4 regions of the Frateuria sp. GZRe12 genome follow, and region 2 is predicted to be linked to each of the others. Evidence: predicted binding sites of a transcription regulator. Region 2 holds the regulator's gene; each other region holds the start of a gene.
The links. Region 2 encodes sigma-54, which starts transcription at its own class of promoters, with help from an activator protein. Its sites were predicted from a motif close to TGGCACGNGCNTTGC; they were not measured.
Positions count from the first base shown of each region.

Region 1: flgB (flagellar basal body rod protein FlgB) is a predicted target of sigma-54. The motif match lies at 2,079-2,093, and genes of this name have one in related genera.
Region 3: glnA (type I glutamate--ammonia ligase) is a predicted target of sigma-54. The motif match lies at 1,476-1,490, and genes of this name have one in related genera.
Region 4: fliE (flagellar hook-basal body complex protein FliE) is a predicted target of sigma-54. The motif match lies at 1,867-1,881, and genes of this name have one in related genera.

Region 1 covers NZ_JBHZGI010000007.1:92,093-95,573, forward strand. The annotation lists gene ACFWZ4_RS14745 (methyl-accepting chemotaxis protein) at 1-806, opposite strand, end outside; gene ACFWZ4_RS14750 (chemotaxis protein) at 1,008-1,937, shown strand; gene flgB (flagellar basal body rod protein FlgB) at 2,136-2,540, shown strand; gene flgC (flagellar basal body rod protein FlgC) at 2,540-2,962, shown strand; gene ACFWZ4_RS14765 (flagellar hook assembly protein FlgD) at 2,972-3,481, shown strand, end outside.
Region 2 covers NZ_JBHZGI010000006.1:110,792-114,272, reverse strand. The annotation lists gene hprK (HPr(Ser) kinase/phosphatase) at 1-319, opposite strand, end outside; gene hpf (ribosome hibernation-promoting factor, HPF/YfiA family) at 494-817, opposite strand; gene ACFWZ4_RS13850 (RNA polymerase factor sigma-54) at 949-2,388, opposite strand; gene lptB (LPS export ABC transporter ATP-binding protein) at 2,489-3,208, opposite strand; gene lptA (lipopolysaccharide transport periplasmic protein LptA) at 3,212-3,481, opposite strand, start outside.
Region 3 covers NZ_JBHZGI010000002.1:552,991-556,471, reverse strand. The annotation lists gene glnA (type I glutamate--ammonia ligase) at 22-1,431, opposite strand; gene ACFWZ4_RS08315 (undecaprenyl-diphosphate phosphatase) at 1,696-2,493, shown strand; gene ACFWZ4_RS08310 (energy transducer TonB) at 2,439-3,182, opposite strand; gene ACFWZ4_RS08305 (CHASE3 domain-containing protein) at 3,469-3,481, shown strand, end outside.
Region 4 covers NZ_JBHZGI010000007.1:109,827-113,307, reverse strand. The annotation lists gene fliF (flagellar basal-body MS-ring/collar protein FliF) at 1-1,454, opposite strand, end outside; gene fliE (flagellar hook-basal body complex protein FliE) at 1,503-1,826, opposite strand; gene ACFWZ4_RS14835 (sigma-54 dependent transcriptional regulator) at 2,014-3,441, opposite strand.

The sequences.
Region 1 (3,481 bases), on a different contig from region 2:
TGCCGAAGCTGCGCGACCTTCTCGCTGGCGCTGGAAAGCGCCTCGGCGCTCCTGCCCATGGCGCTGTTGGCCTGGCTGACGCCGGACTGTGCGTGCTCCAGGCGCTGCATGCCCTGCTGCACGTCCACGTCCAACTGGCGGGAGAAATCCCCGATGGAGCCGGTGACCGTCTCGATCTCGGTGGTGGCCTGGGTGGTCTTTTCGGCCAGTTGCTTGACCTCGTCGGCGACCACCGCGAAACCGCGGCCAGCTTCGCCCGCGCGGGCGGCCTCGATGGCAGCGTTCAGCGCGACCAGATTGGTCTGGTGGGCGATCTCCTGCACCGCGCCGGTGAGCTTGCGGATCTGCCCGACCTGCTCGGCCAGGCGCGCCTGGTTGCGGTTCATCGCCGACAGCGCGCTGCGCAGGAGGCGCAACTGGCCATCCAGCTCGCTCACGCCGGCGCTGCCGGTCTGGCGGGCCTGCTCGACCTGCGCCAAGCCGTTGGCGACCTGCTGCAGGGCCGTCGAGATTCCGGCGCTGGCGTCCGTCAAGCGGCCGACGCCATCGCGGCTTTCCTGGGTGGCCTTGTCCAGCGCGGACTGCTCGCGCCCCAGGACCTGCGCGGCGGCCAGCACCAGTCCCTGCTGCTCCAGGGTCTGCAGCGCCAGCGCGGACGGCTGGCCGGCGTCGAGACGGGCCAGCAGCGGGGCCAGCGCGCGGGCGACCGCCGGATGCTGGTTCGACAACTGTTCGAGGCGGGCCTCGTCGCCAGCGGCGGCCGCTTGGACCAGCGCGGCCAGGGACTGGCTACGGATCAGGCTCATGTGGATTGCGGTTCCTGCGGATGAATGTTCAGGACATCGTCTGGATGCGTCGAAACTTGAACAAGCAATGCATGTGCCACCGGCGCTTGTGCGCGTCATCCGGAAAAACATGGCGCAGCCGGGCGGTTGCGGGCCGAACCTCAAGAGCCGGGCCAGGCCGCCGATACGCAGGGGCTAGTCCTTACTTTGCTGGAGACACGCATGGCCGGCGCGCTGCTGGAAAACGTCGAACGCCAGACCCGCCTGGCCGGGCACAACCGGGTGGCGATGCTGCTGTTCCGGCTGGGCGATGCGCAGCTGTTCGGCATCAACGTGTTCAAGGTGCGCGAGGTTCTGCGCCGCCCGCCACTGGAACGCATGCCGGGCGCACACGCGCTGATCGCCGGTAGCTGCGACTACCGCGGGCAGACCATCCCGGTCATCGACCTGGCCGCCGCGCTGGGTTATCCGGCGCTGGTCGACGAGCCGTCCGCGCACCTGATGGTCACCGAGTTCAGCCGCACGGTGCAGGGCTTCCTGGTATCCGATCTGAAGAACATGGTCCATTGCGAGGGCGAGTCGCTGGTCGCGCCCAGTCCCGCGCTGGGCTTCGGCCCGCGCGTCAACGCGGTGACCCGGATCAACGGCGCGCTGGTGGCGGTAGTGGACGTGGAACACGTGCTGGCGAGCATCGACGGCGCGCCGGGCGAGCTGTCCACCCAGATGCAGCGCGCTGCCGGCGCCCACACGCTGCGCCCGCGCCGCGTGCTGGTGGCGGACGATTCGGTGGTCGCGCGCCGCCGCCTGATCAGCATCTTCCAGCAGATGAACATCGAGTGCGTGGTGGCCCAGGACGGCCGCGAGGCGCTCGATCGGCTGAACGAGCTGGCCGCGGCACCGCCGGGGGAGGGCGTCAACCTGGTGGTATCGGACATCGAGATGCCGCGGCTGGACGGTTATGCGCTGACCCGCGCGATCCGCGAGACACCCACATTGCGGCGGCTCAAGGTCGTACTGCACAGCTCGCTGAGCGGCCTGTTCAACGAGGCGATGGTGCGCGAGGTCAACGCCGACCGCTTCATCGCCAAGTTCCAGCCGGACCTGCTGGCCCAGGCGGTGATCGACCTGCTGCCCGAGGAAGACCTCGCGTAGGGTCCGTCAGGCCTGCGCTTCCGGCGGCCTGATGGCGCGCAAAAGCCCGCCCTGAAGGGCCGTCGGAAAACCGACTCCGCGGCGGAGGCGACATCCCGCCGCCCCGCGTAAAGCCAGCCACGGCAAGGCTTTGCGCCCCCATGGCACACAACTTGCCTCAAGCCCCGTGCGGACGAATCGACCGCGCGGAGGCAAGCGATGAGCCAACCCATCGACAACCTGTTCGGCATGCACACCGGCGCGCTCGCGCTGTGGCAGCGCCGTACCGAGGTGCTGGCCAGCAACCTGGCCAACGCCGACACGCCCGGCTACCTCGCCCGCGACGTCGACTTCCGCAAGGCACTGGCCGCCGCCGGCGGCAATAACGACGGCAGCCTGCCGCTGGCCGCGCCGACCCAGGGCCAGATCGATCCGGTGGCGCAGGCGCGCGACACGCTGTCCTACCGCGTGCCGACCCAGCCGAGCATGGACGGCAACACCGTCGACGCACAGCAGGAGCAGGCCGCCTTCGCCGCCAACAGCGTCCACTACCAGGCAAGCATGGCCTTCATCACCGCGCAGATCCGCATGCTGCGGACCGCCATCACCGGAGGCCAGGGCTGATGTCGCTGTTCAACATCTTCAACGTCGCCGGCTCCGGCATGGCGGCGCAGTCCACCCGGCTCAACACCGTGGCCAGCAACCTGGCCAACGCCGACAGCGTGGCGAGTACGCCCGATGCCGCCTACCGCGCCAAGGAGCCGCTGTTCGCCGCGATCCGCAACGGCCTGGACGGCCAGCCGGCCGAAGCCGGCAGCGAGGGCGTCAAGGTGCTCGGCGTCACCGAGAGTCCGAATGCCATCACCAGCCGCTACGAGCCGGGCAACCCGCTGGCCGATGCCGACGGCTACGTCTACCAGAGCAACGTCAACCCGGTGGACGAGCTGGTCAACATGATTTCCGCCTCGCGTTCGTACCAGAACAACGTCGAGGTGATGAACACCGCGCGCCAGCTGATGCAGAAGACGCTGGACCTCGGGAAATAAGGAACGGCCATGAGCGACCTCGCGATCAATTCCAGCAATGCCGCCGGTGCCGCCGGGGCACTTGGCCAGACCAAGACCCTAAGCCAGGCCGACTTCCTGAGCCTCTTGATCCAGCAGATGCGCAACCAGGATCCGACCCAGCCGATGGATTCCTCGCAGATGGTGAGCCAGCTGGCACAGATCAACCAGGTCTCGGCCACGCAGAACCTGCAGACCTCCTTCGACGCGCTGTCGCAGTCGATGCAGGGCAACCAGTTGCTGCAGGCCTCCAGCATGGTAGGGCGCAACGTGACCGTGCCTTCGGCGGTCGGGCGCCTGCAGGGCGGCAGTCTCGATGGCGCGGTGAACGTGCCCGATGGCGGCGGCCGCACGCTGGTGCAGATCGTGGACAACGCCGGCGACGTGGTGCGCACGATCGACCTGGGCACGCAGACCGCGGGCCTTGCCGACTTCCACTGGGACGGCACCGGGAACGACGGCCAGCCGCTGCCCCCGGGCACCTACGGACTGGCCGCGCAG
Region 2 (3,481 bases):
GGTCCTTGGTCACGATCAGTGCCACCGGCTGGTAGGCGGCGATCTTGTGCATCGCTTCCCAACGCTGGCGCGAATCCAGGCTGTCCAGCCAGTTGAGTTCCTCGGTACCGATGATCTGCACCTTGTTGGGGTAGATCACGTTGAGGTAGCCGATCAGCGACGGGCGGCGCGTGGCGGTGGCGCCAGGCTCGAGCACGCGCCCTTCGCCACGCATGCCTGCCACCCAGCGCAGGCCCATGCGCTCGTGGACGCCGTCGAAGAGTTGTCGTGCGGTCAGGCGTTCCAAGGGGTGTCCCTGCCGGGTGGCAATGGGCGCCATTGTGCCAGCTATGCGGGGGAGGGCGGACTGGGCGGGCGTCCCGAGGGCGGCTATCCGCCCCTGTCTCGGGATCTTCCTCCCGCGGTCGCGGCGGGGCTTGGCCCGTGGTGTCGCGCTTCGAGCAAAAAAAGACCCGCCACCGGGGCGGGTCTCCTTTGCCTGGTGCGGGACGGATCAGCCGATCTGGCGCGCTTCCCGGGCTTCCTGCTGATGCTTGTCGGTCACCTTGTCGCGGTGGCGGCGCAGTTGCGCGGCGAGCTTGTCGAACACCATGTCGATGGAGGCATACATGTCGGCGCCGCAGGCCGCCGCATGCAGGGCGGCACCGGTGGTGCTGAGGGTGGCGTCGGCGCAGTGCTGCAGCTTGTCGATCGACAGCACCATGCTCAGGCCCAGGCACCGTTCGTCGAGGCGGGTCAGGCGATCGAGCCGGGATTCGGCATGCGCACGCAGGGCGGGGGTGACTTCGATCTGCTGGCCGGTGAGTTGGAACTGCATGGGGCGCCTCCTCTGGTACAGGCCGCCGTGGGGCGGCGGGTTCGCATGCCGGTGATTGGTGCCGGCATGCCGGTCTTCATTCGGTATGGGATCGTTCGGGCCGGTTCCAAGTGGTGGGTTTCAGGCGCCGGTCAGCCGGCGCGTTGTCGCTCGCTCGAGCTGGGGATGCGAAGGGCCTCGCGGTATTTGGCCACGGTGCGGCGCGCGACCTGGATGCCCTTGCGGTTGAGCTCCTCGGCCAGGGCCTGGTCGGACAACGGCTTGCGTGTGTCCTCGCCGTCGATAAGTTTCTTGATCATCGCCTGGATGGCGGTGGCCGAGGCGCCACCGCCGTCCTCGGTGGAGACGCCGCTGGAGAAAAAGTACTTGAGCTCGAAGGTGCCGCGCGGCGTGTGGATGTACTTGCGCGTGGTCACGCGCGAGATGGTCGACTCGTGCATGCCGACCTCTTCCGCCACTTCGCGCAGCACCAGCGGATGCATCGCTTCCGGGCCGTAGTCCAGGAAGGCGCTCTGCCGGCGCACGATCGCATCGGCGACCTTCAGCAACGTTTCGGCGCGCGATTCGAGGCTCTTGATCAGCCAGCGTGCTTCCTGCAACTGCCCGCGCATCCAGCTGGCGTCCTCGCCACGCGCCTGCGCGATCAGGCTGCAGTAGTGCTGGTTGAGGCCGAGCCGCGGCTGGCAGTCCGGGTTGAGGCTGACCTTCCAGCGGTTGCCTTCCTTGTAGGCGTAGACGTCCGGCGCCACGTACTCGACCGGCGTGGCGTCCAGCGCGGCGCCGGGACGCGGATCCAGGCTGCGGATCAGCAGCGCCGCGGCGGCGACTTCTTCCTCGCTCGCACGCAACTTGCGCGCGAGCTTGGCGATGTCGTTGCGCGCGAGCAGTTCCAGTTCGCCTGCGACGATCTGCAGCGCAAGCCCGCGATGCGGCGTAGCGGCGTCGAACTGCTCCAGCTGCACGCGCAGGCAGTCGCGCAGGTCCAGGCTGGCGATGCCGGTGGGATCGAAACGCTGTAACTGGCGACGTACCGTCTCGACTTCGTCGCTTGTCGCATCGAGATCCGCCGGCAGGGCGGCGAGCACGCCTTCGATGCCTTCGGCGAGGTAGCCGTCTGCGTTGAGCGCGTCGATGATGACGGTGGCGATCAGCCGCTGGCGCGTGTTGAAGGGCGAAAGGTTCAACTGCCACAGCAGGTGTTCCTGCAGGGTCTCGGGCGCGGCGTTCTGCGGTTCGAAATCCTCGTCGCCGCGGCTGCCCGAAGGCGCGCTGCTGCCGAGCGAGAAATCGATCGGCGCCTCGGCCGGGGCGTCGGCTTCGCCCCAGTCCGCGGCGTCGTCCGCGTTGTGGTCGACGGTCGGCGCTTCGACCGGGGCGGCGGAGAAACTTTCTTCCTCGGTTTCGCCCGGCGCCGACTCCTCCTCGAACTCCAGCAGCGGGTTGCCCTCGGCAATCTGCCGCAGTTCCGCCTCCAGCTCCAGCTGCGACAGCTGCAACAGCCGGATCGCCTGCTGCAACTGCGGCGTCAGGGTGAGCTGTTGGTTGAGTCGGAACTGGAGCCCGGGTTTCATGCCAGCCGTTGGGGAGAGACTTGCGGTCATCCTACCCCGGTGGGTGTGACGCGACCATAGCGATGGCAGGCTCCGACGGTCCCTGCGTCACATCACCGCTTCACAGCTTGAATTCGCGTCCCAGGTAGACTTCGCGCACCTTTTCGTCGGCAAGGATGTGCGCCGGCGTGCCGCGCGAGAGCACCTCGCCATCGTTCAGGATGTAGGCGCGATCGCAGATGCCCAGCGTCTCGCGCACGTTGTGGTCGGTGATGAGGACGCCGATGCCGCGTTCCTTCAGGTGCCGCACGATACGCTGGATCTCGCCCACCGAAATCGGGTCGACGCCGGCGAACGGCTCGTCCAGCAACATGTAGCGCGGCTGCGCGGCCAGCGCGCGGGCGATCTCCACGCGGCGGCGCTCGCCACCGGAGAGGCTGATGCCTTTCTGGCCGGCGATATGGGCGATCTTCAGCTCGTCCATCAGCCCTTCGAGCTGTTCGTTGCGCTGGCGGGCGCTGAGGCCCTCGCGCAGCTCCAGCACGGCCATGATGTTGTCGGCCACCGACAACCGGCGGAATACCGAGGCTTCCTGCGGCAGGTAGCCAATGCCCAGCCGTGCGCGCGAGTGCATGGGCAGGCCGGTGATGTCCTGGCGGTCCAGCCGGATGGTGCCGCCGTCGGCTTCGACCAGGCCCACCACCATGTAGAAGCAGGTGGTCTTGCCGGCGCCGTTGGGGCCGAGCAGGCCGACCACTTCGCCCTGGCGGATCGAAAAACCGAAATCGCGCACGACCTGGCGCGAGCGGTAGCGTTTCTGCAGGCCTTCGGCAGCGAGCATCGGTCAGGGCTGCCCGGTGCTGGTGGCGGGCGCGGGTGCACTGGTGGCCGGGGCCGGGGCCGCGGCAGGCGCGGCGGTTCCCGACTTGGGTTGGGGCTTGAAGATCATGTGCACGCGACCGTCGCCGCCGCTGTCGCCGGTCATTTCGCTGGTCTGGGTGTTGTAGGTGAGTCGATCGCCGTGCGCCTCGCCACGGCCCTGCTGGGTGATCGAGGCATGGCCCTGCAGCACGGCGTAGTCCTTGGCCACCTTGTAGTCGATGGTGGCCGCGTC
Region 3 (3,481 bases), on a different contig from region 2:
CGCCGAACCATGTCGCCGCGGTCAGATCGCGTAGTACATCTGGAATTCCAGCGGATGCGTGCTGGCGCGATAGGCAGTGACTTCCTTCATCTTCACCTCGATGTAGGCATCGATGAAGTCGTCGGTGAACACGCCGCCGGCCTTGAGGAACTCGCGGTCCCTGTCCAGCGCGGCGAGCGCCTCGTCCAGGCTTGCGCAGACCTGCGGGATGTTCTTCTCTTCCTCCGGCGGCAGGTCGTAGAGGTCCTTGTCGGCCGGCGCGCCCGGGTCGATCTTGTTGATGATGCCGTCCAGGCCGGCCATCATCAGCGCGGTGAACACCAGGTAGCCGGAGTTCATCGGATCGGGGAAGCGCACCTCGATGCGGCGGCCCTTCGGGCTGGACACGTACGGGATGCGGCAGCTCGCCGAGCGGTTACGCGCCGAGTAGGCCAGCATCACCGGCGCCTCGAAGCCCGGCACCAGGCGCTTGTAGCTGTTGGTGGTGGAGTTGGCGAAGGCGTTGATCGCCTTGGCGTGCTTGAAGATGCCGCCGATGTACCAGAGCGCCATCTGCGACAGGCCACCGTAAAGCTCGCCGGCGAACAGGTTCTGCCCGTCCTTGGCCAGCGACTGGTGCACGTGCATGCCCGAACCGTTGTCGCCGACGATCGGCTTGGGCATGAAGGTGACGGTCTTGCCGTTCTGGTGCGCGACGTTCTTGATGACGTACTTCATCGTCATCAGCTCGTCGGCCTTCTTCACCAGCGTGTTGAACTTGACGCCGATCTCGCACTGGCCGGCGTTGGCCACCTCATGGTGGTGCACCTCGACCACCTGGCCGAGCGACTCGAGCACCTTGCACATGTCCGCGCGCAGGTCGCCCAGCGAGTCGACCGGCGACACGGGGAAGTAGCCGCCCTTCACGCCCGGGCGATGGCCGGTGTTCTGGCCGTCGTACTTGTAGCGCGAGCTCCACGCCGCCTCTTCCGAGCCGATCTCGTAGAACACGCGGCCCATGTCGTTCTGCCAGCGCACCGAGTCGAAGATGAAGAATTCCGGCTCCGGGCCGAAAAAGGCGGTGTCGGCGATGCCGGTGGACTTCAGGAACGCCTCGCCGCGCTTGGCGATCGAGCGCGGGTCGCGGCCGTAGGCCTGCATGGTCGAAGGCTCGAGCACGTCGCAGTGCAGGATCAGCTGCGTGTGCGAGGAGAACGGATCCAGGTGCGCGGTGTCCGGATCGGGCAGCAGCACCATGTCCGACTCGTTGATGCCCTTCCAGCCCGGGATAGAGGAGCCGTCGAACATCTTGCCGTCCTCGAACGTGCCCTCGTCGATGGCGTGCGCGGGGAAGGTGACGTGGTGGTGCTTGCCGAGCATGTCGGCAAAACGCAGGTCGACGAATTCGACGTCGTGTTCGGCGATCAGGTCGAGCACTTTCTGGGCGGTCATGGGCAAAGAGCCTCGGAGCGGTGAAAAGGTATGGCGGCGTTACTGCAATGCGCGTGCCAGCCCCGCCTCGCCGACACCGTCCCGGGGAGGCGTAGGCGCATGCGTGTCGGGCCCCTCTTCCGGCTCCAAAGCGCCGTCTTCCGTGACATTATTGCACCATCGACGCGCATGTATTTGCACCATCTTCAAGCAAACCGGCCTCACGCCGCCGTGCCCGCTTCCCCGTAAGCTATGCCGCTTTACCGCCGCACCGGAGAGCCCTTAGTGAGCGACCTGATCCGCGTCATCCTGCTCGGCATCATCGAGGGCATTACCGAATTCCTGCCGATTTCCTCGACCGGACACCTGCTGATCGCCGAACAATTGGGCCTGGGCCAGCGCTCGGACCTGTTCAACATCGGCATCCAGGCGGGCGCGATCCTGGCGGTGACACTGATCTACTGGAAGCGCCTGTGGCAGTTGCTGACCCAGTGGCGCGACCCGGTCAACCGCGATTACCTGGCCAAGCTCACGGTGGCCTTCCTGATCACCGCGGTGCTCGGCTTCATCGCGGTGAAGCTCGGCTTCACCCTGCCCGACACGGTCACGCCGATCGCCTGGGCGCTGGTCATCGGCGGCTTCTGGATGCTCGGTGCCGAGGCGGTCGCGGCGCGCCAGCCGGAGCGGCGCGAGGTCACCTGGACGGTAGCGATCCTGGTCGGCATCGCGCAGATGCTCGCCGGGGTCTTCCCCGGCACCTCGCGCTCGGCCGCGACCATCTTCGCCGCGTTGCTGGCCGGCACCAGCAATCGCGCCGCGGCGACCGAATTCGCCTTCCTGGTCGGCATCCCGACCATGTACGCCGCTACCGGCTACGAGCTGCTCAAGGTGGTGAAGAACGGCGGTGCGGTGCACGAGGACTGGAACGCGCTGGTGGTCGGTTTCGTGGTATCGGCCATCGTCGCCTTCGCCGCGGTGAAGTGGCTGCTTGGCTACATCCGCACGCACCGCTTCACGCCGTTCGCGATCTACCGCATCGCGTTGGGCGTGGCGTTGCTGCTGTGGCTGCCGGCGGGCGGCTGAGGCGCGCCTTCGCCGGTCACGCCGGCTCCCCAGCTTGCTGGCTCAAGCGGCTGCACGGGACTGTTCAGGGCAACGGCCTGATCGGCGGGGCTGGCGGCATCGTCGTCGGCGGGCTCGCTGCCGACACCCGCGCCGTTCCGGATCGCCGAGAACTCCTGGGCTGAAAGCCGGTGCAATTTAAAGACGAACGGGAGACGCATACGCGTCGCTACCGGCTTTCCGTCGACCAGCTCCGGCGAGACCTGGCATTGGGCCAAGGCCGTGCGGACCGACTTCTCGAAGGCCGAGGTATAGGCCCTCTTCAACTGATGGCTGACCATTTCGATATCCGCCAAGCTGCCGTCCGGCTGCGCAGTGGCTTCCATGACCAGGTTTCCCTGGCTTCCTCCCACGGCTGCCTCGACCGGGTAGCGGGGTGCCGGGCATGCCATTCCCGGGCCGTTCGACTGGAACACCACGCGCAGCCGGTAATCGCCGGACGGTTGCGGGACCACCTGCAACACCGTCGTCGCCCAGGTACGCGCAGTAACCGCGCGGCCGTCGCGTACGGGCGGCTTGAAACGCCAATGCGAGATGGTTTCCCGGGCTGCCGCTACCAGCACCGAAGGTACCTCCGGAGGCAACAGGACGGAGGAAACCTTGCCCTCCGCATCGACATCCAGCGCGACCCGCGCATGGTATTCGCGCACCTGCGTCTCGGCTGCCGTGGATCCGGACGCCTGCACGGCGCCCCCACCGAGTGCCGCAACCAGCAAACACACAGCGACCCGTCTCGTCGCTCGTAGCTTCATCCCTGCGCCCTCCCCGGCGACTGGTCACAACAGCGTACACCCGAGCACGGTCGCGGAAGGATCGCTTCGTCGTCGGCATCGCGAGCGGGCACGAGCAATCCCCACGCCACACGCACGCCGCGTGTGCCTACCATGCCTGCACGCACGCGGACCACTCCGGCCGCTGCATACGAACGGCGTCGCCATGGCAGTAGAGC
Region 4 (3,481 bases), on a different contig from region 2:
CCCTTGAGCAGCGGGCGCAGGAGACCGAAAGCGACGATCAACGCGATCAGCACGCCGATGGCCTGCTTGATCAGGTCCAGCGCGCCGGGGCGCTGCCACAGCGGCAGTTGCTCGGGCGCGTCGGCGGCCGGGGCGGTACGGAAAGCCTGGTTGATGACGCTCACGCTGTCGCCGCGGGCCTGGTCGAAGCCGACCGCGTTCTTGGCCAGCTGGGTGAGGTGGTCCAGTTCCTGCGGCGTGAACGGCACGCTGGCGTCGCCCTTGGGGCCGCTCACGGTCTTGTTGTCGACCACCACCGCCACGCTCAGGCGCGCCAGCCGTCCGGCCGGATCGCTGGTGTGGCTGATGGTGCGGTCCAGTTCGTAGTTGCGGGTGGCGCTGGAGGAGCTGTCGCCGGTGTTGGTCTGCGCGGTGGCGGTGGCCGGCGCTACGGCGGCCTTGCCGCCGGCGTTGGGATTGGCCGCGGTCGGCTGCGCGGCCATGACCGGCGGCTGGTTGCTGAGCGCGCCGGGCACGCCACCGTCGGCGGCCGTGCCGTCGGCGTGGTGTTCGCTGCTGGTCTGTTCGCTGCGCAGGGCCGGGTGTTCGTGGTCGAAGGTTTCGCTGGCCTTTTCGGTGGCGCTGAAGTCCAGGTCCACCGAGACCTGCGCGTGCACCTTGCCGGGGCCGACCAGCGGCGTGAGCAGTTCCTCGATGCGCTGCGCGTAGCTGTTTTCGATCCGCGTGGCCAGGCGCAGGCGGCTGTCGCCGACCGCGGCCGCGCTGTCCGGATCGCTGCCGGTGAGCAGCTGGCCCTGCTGGTCGATCACCGACACCTGCCTGGCGTCCAGGTCGGGTACCGAGGCGGCGACCAGGTGCACGATCGCCGCCACCTGGCTTGCGTCCAGTTGCCGACCCGGATAGAGCGTGACCAGCACCGAGGCGCTGGCCTCGCGGCTGTCGCGGATAAAGGCGGACGGCTTGGACAGCGCCAGGTGCACGCGCGCGGCGCGCACGCCCTGCAGGCTGCCGATGGTGTTGCCCAGGTCGGTCTCCAGCATCTGCTGGTAGCGCGTGCGCTCGGCCAGATCGCTCATGCCGAACGGCGAATCGGCCTGCGGCACGGTGTTCGTTGCGGTGCCCTGCGGCAGCCCCTGCCCGGCCAGGCGCAGGCGCACCGCGGCGAGGTCCGAGGCCGGCACCATGATCGAGCTGCCGTCGTTGCCGAGCTGGTAGGGGGTATTGGTCGACTGCAGCGCCTGGGTGATCGCGGCGGCGTCCTGCTGGCCCAGGCCGGCGTAGAGCAGGCCCCAGTTGGGCCCGCGCGACCACAGCACCACCGCCACGCCCAGCGCGACGGCCGCGGCCATGCCGACCAGCAGCAGCAACTGGCGCGAGGCGGGGCTGCGCGCGAGCTGCTTGAGGTCGAAGCGGCTGGCAGAGCTGTCGGTGGTGGCGATGGCGTTGTCAGCCATGGGAGCGAATCATCCGTAAAGCAAAAGGGGAGAACGTGGTGCCGGCGCTTACACCGGCATGTTCATGATTTCCTTGTAGGCATCGACCAGCTTGTTGCGCACTTCGGTCATCGTGCGCAGCGAGAGGTCGGCCTTCTGGATCGCCACCATCGTGCGGCCCAGGTCCGCGCCCGGATCGCCGCGCTCGAATGCCGCCGCCATCTGGCCCGCCTGCTGCTGGCTCTGGCCGACGCTGCCGATCGACTCCTTCAGCAGCGCACCGAAGTCCGCCTTCGCCGCTGGCGCCGCCTTCAGCGCGCTCTCCGCCGGACGCACCTGGCTTGAGATCTGGCGCATCTGGGCGAGCAGGTTGTTGACGTCGATCGTGCTCATGTCGGGTTTCCGGCGCGTGGCGGGGTTCGGAGGTGTGACTGCACGAGGCGTGCCACGAGGAGGGAACAGGGAACGGGAGCGTGCAGTTCAGGCGGAGTGCGTCGCGGGCAGTGGCCAGGCGGAAGCGGGTGTTGGGTAATACGGGGTCGACGAACCGACGCGCGGCCGTCGTTCCCCGCTCCCCGTCTTACGCAGCCAGGCTGTTCTGCAGGCCGTACTTGCGCAGCTTTTCCACCAGCGTGGTGCGCTGCATGTGCAGCAGCTTGGCCGCGTGGGCGACCACGCCGCCGGTGACGTCCAGCGCCTGGCGGATCAGGCCCACTTCGATGTCGGCCAGATGGTCCTTGAGGTCCAGCCCGCCCTCGGGCAGCAGCGTCGCGTCGGGCGACACCGCCACGGCGGCGGCCATCGACGCCGGCATCGGCGCGCCATCCATCAGCGCCAGCAGCGAGGCGCCCTGCGCTTCCTCCACGGCCTGGCGGCCGCGGTACTTCTCCGGCAGATCGCTGGCGCGGATCTCGCCGTGCGGGTAGAGGATCGCGAGGCGCTCGACCAGGTTGCACAGCTCGCGCACGTTGCCCGGCCAGCCGTACTGATGCAGCGCATTCACCGCGCCGGCAGAGAAGCGCACGCTGCCCAGGCCGCGGCGGGCCAGGCGCTGGTTGAATTCGCCGATCAGCACCGGCAGGTCGTCCAGGTGCTCGCGCAGCGCGGGCATTTCCAGCGGGAACACGGACAGGCGATAGAACAGGTCCTCGCGGAACTGGCCGTTGGCGATGGCCTGCTCCAGGTTGCGATGGGTGGCGGCGATGATGCGCACGTCGCAGCGCTGGCTCTTGGTGCCGCCGACGCGCTCGTACACGCGCTCCTGCAGCACGCGCAACAGCTTGACCTGCATGGTCAGGCTCATGTCGCCGATCTCGTCCAGGAACAGCGTGCCGCCCTCGGCCATCTCGAAGCGGCCCTTGCGGGTGCTGATCGCGCCGGTGAAGGCGCCTTTCTCGTGACCGAAGAGCTCGCTCTCCAGCAGCTCGGCCGGGATCGCGCCGCAGTTGATCGCCACGAACGGCTTGTCGCGACGCGGCGAACACTCGTGGATGGTGCGCGCGACCATTTCCTTGCCGGTGCCGGACTCGCCCAGCACCAGCACGGACGAATCGAATGGCGCGACCTGGCGGATCAGCGCGTTGACGCGGCGCATCGGCGCGGACTCGCCGACGAAGCGCAGCTCGCCGCGACGGCCGCCGAGCAAGCGCGCGTACAGGCTGCGCATCACCTCGGCCAGCTGCTCGTAGCGCAGGGGGAACTCGACCATCCCCACGCGGGCGGCGAAGGGCGAGCTCGCAGCGCACAGGCGAGCGGCCCAGGCCGAGTCGCTGGCCAGCAGCACCGGCACGTGGCTGGCGGCGTCGCCCAGCAGCGCGAACTGGCGCTCGGCTTCCGAAGCGTCCTCGACCGTACCGACGTAGACGGCGCGCCAGGCGTGGGTCGATTCCTCCACCGCGGTGCAATCCTCGCCCCGCTGCGGGTGGTAACCGAGAAAGTGCAGCGCCGACAGGATGGACTCGGCGCGCGCCTCGTTCGACTCGATCACCAGGAAATCGACCTTGCTCATATGTATGCCCTCCACTTGACGCTTTGAACGACGAACCGCC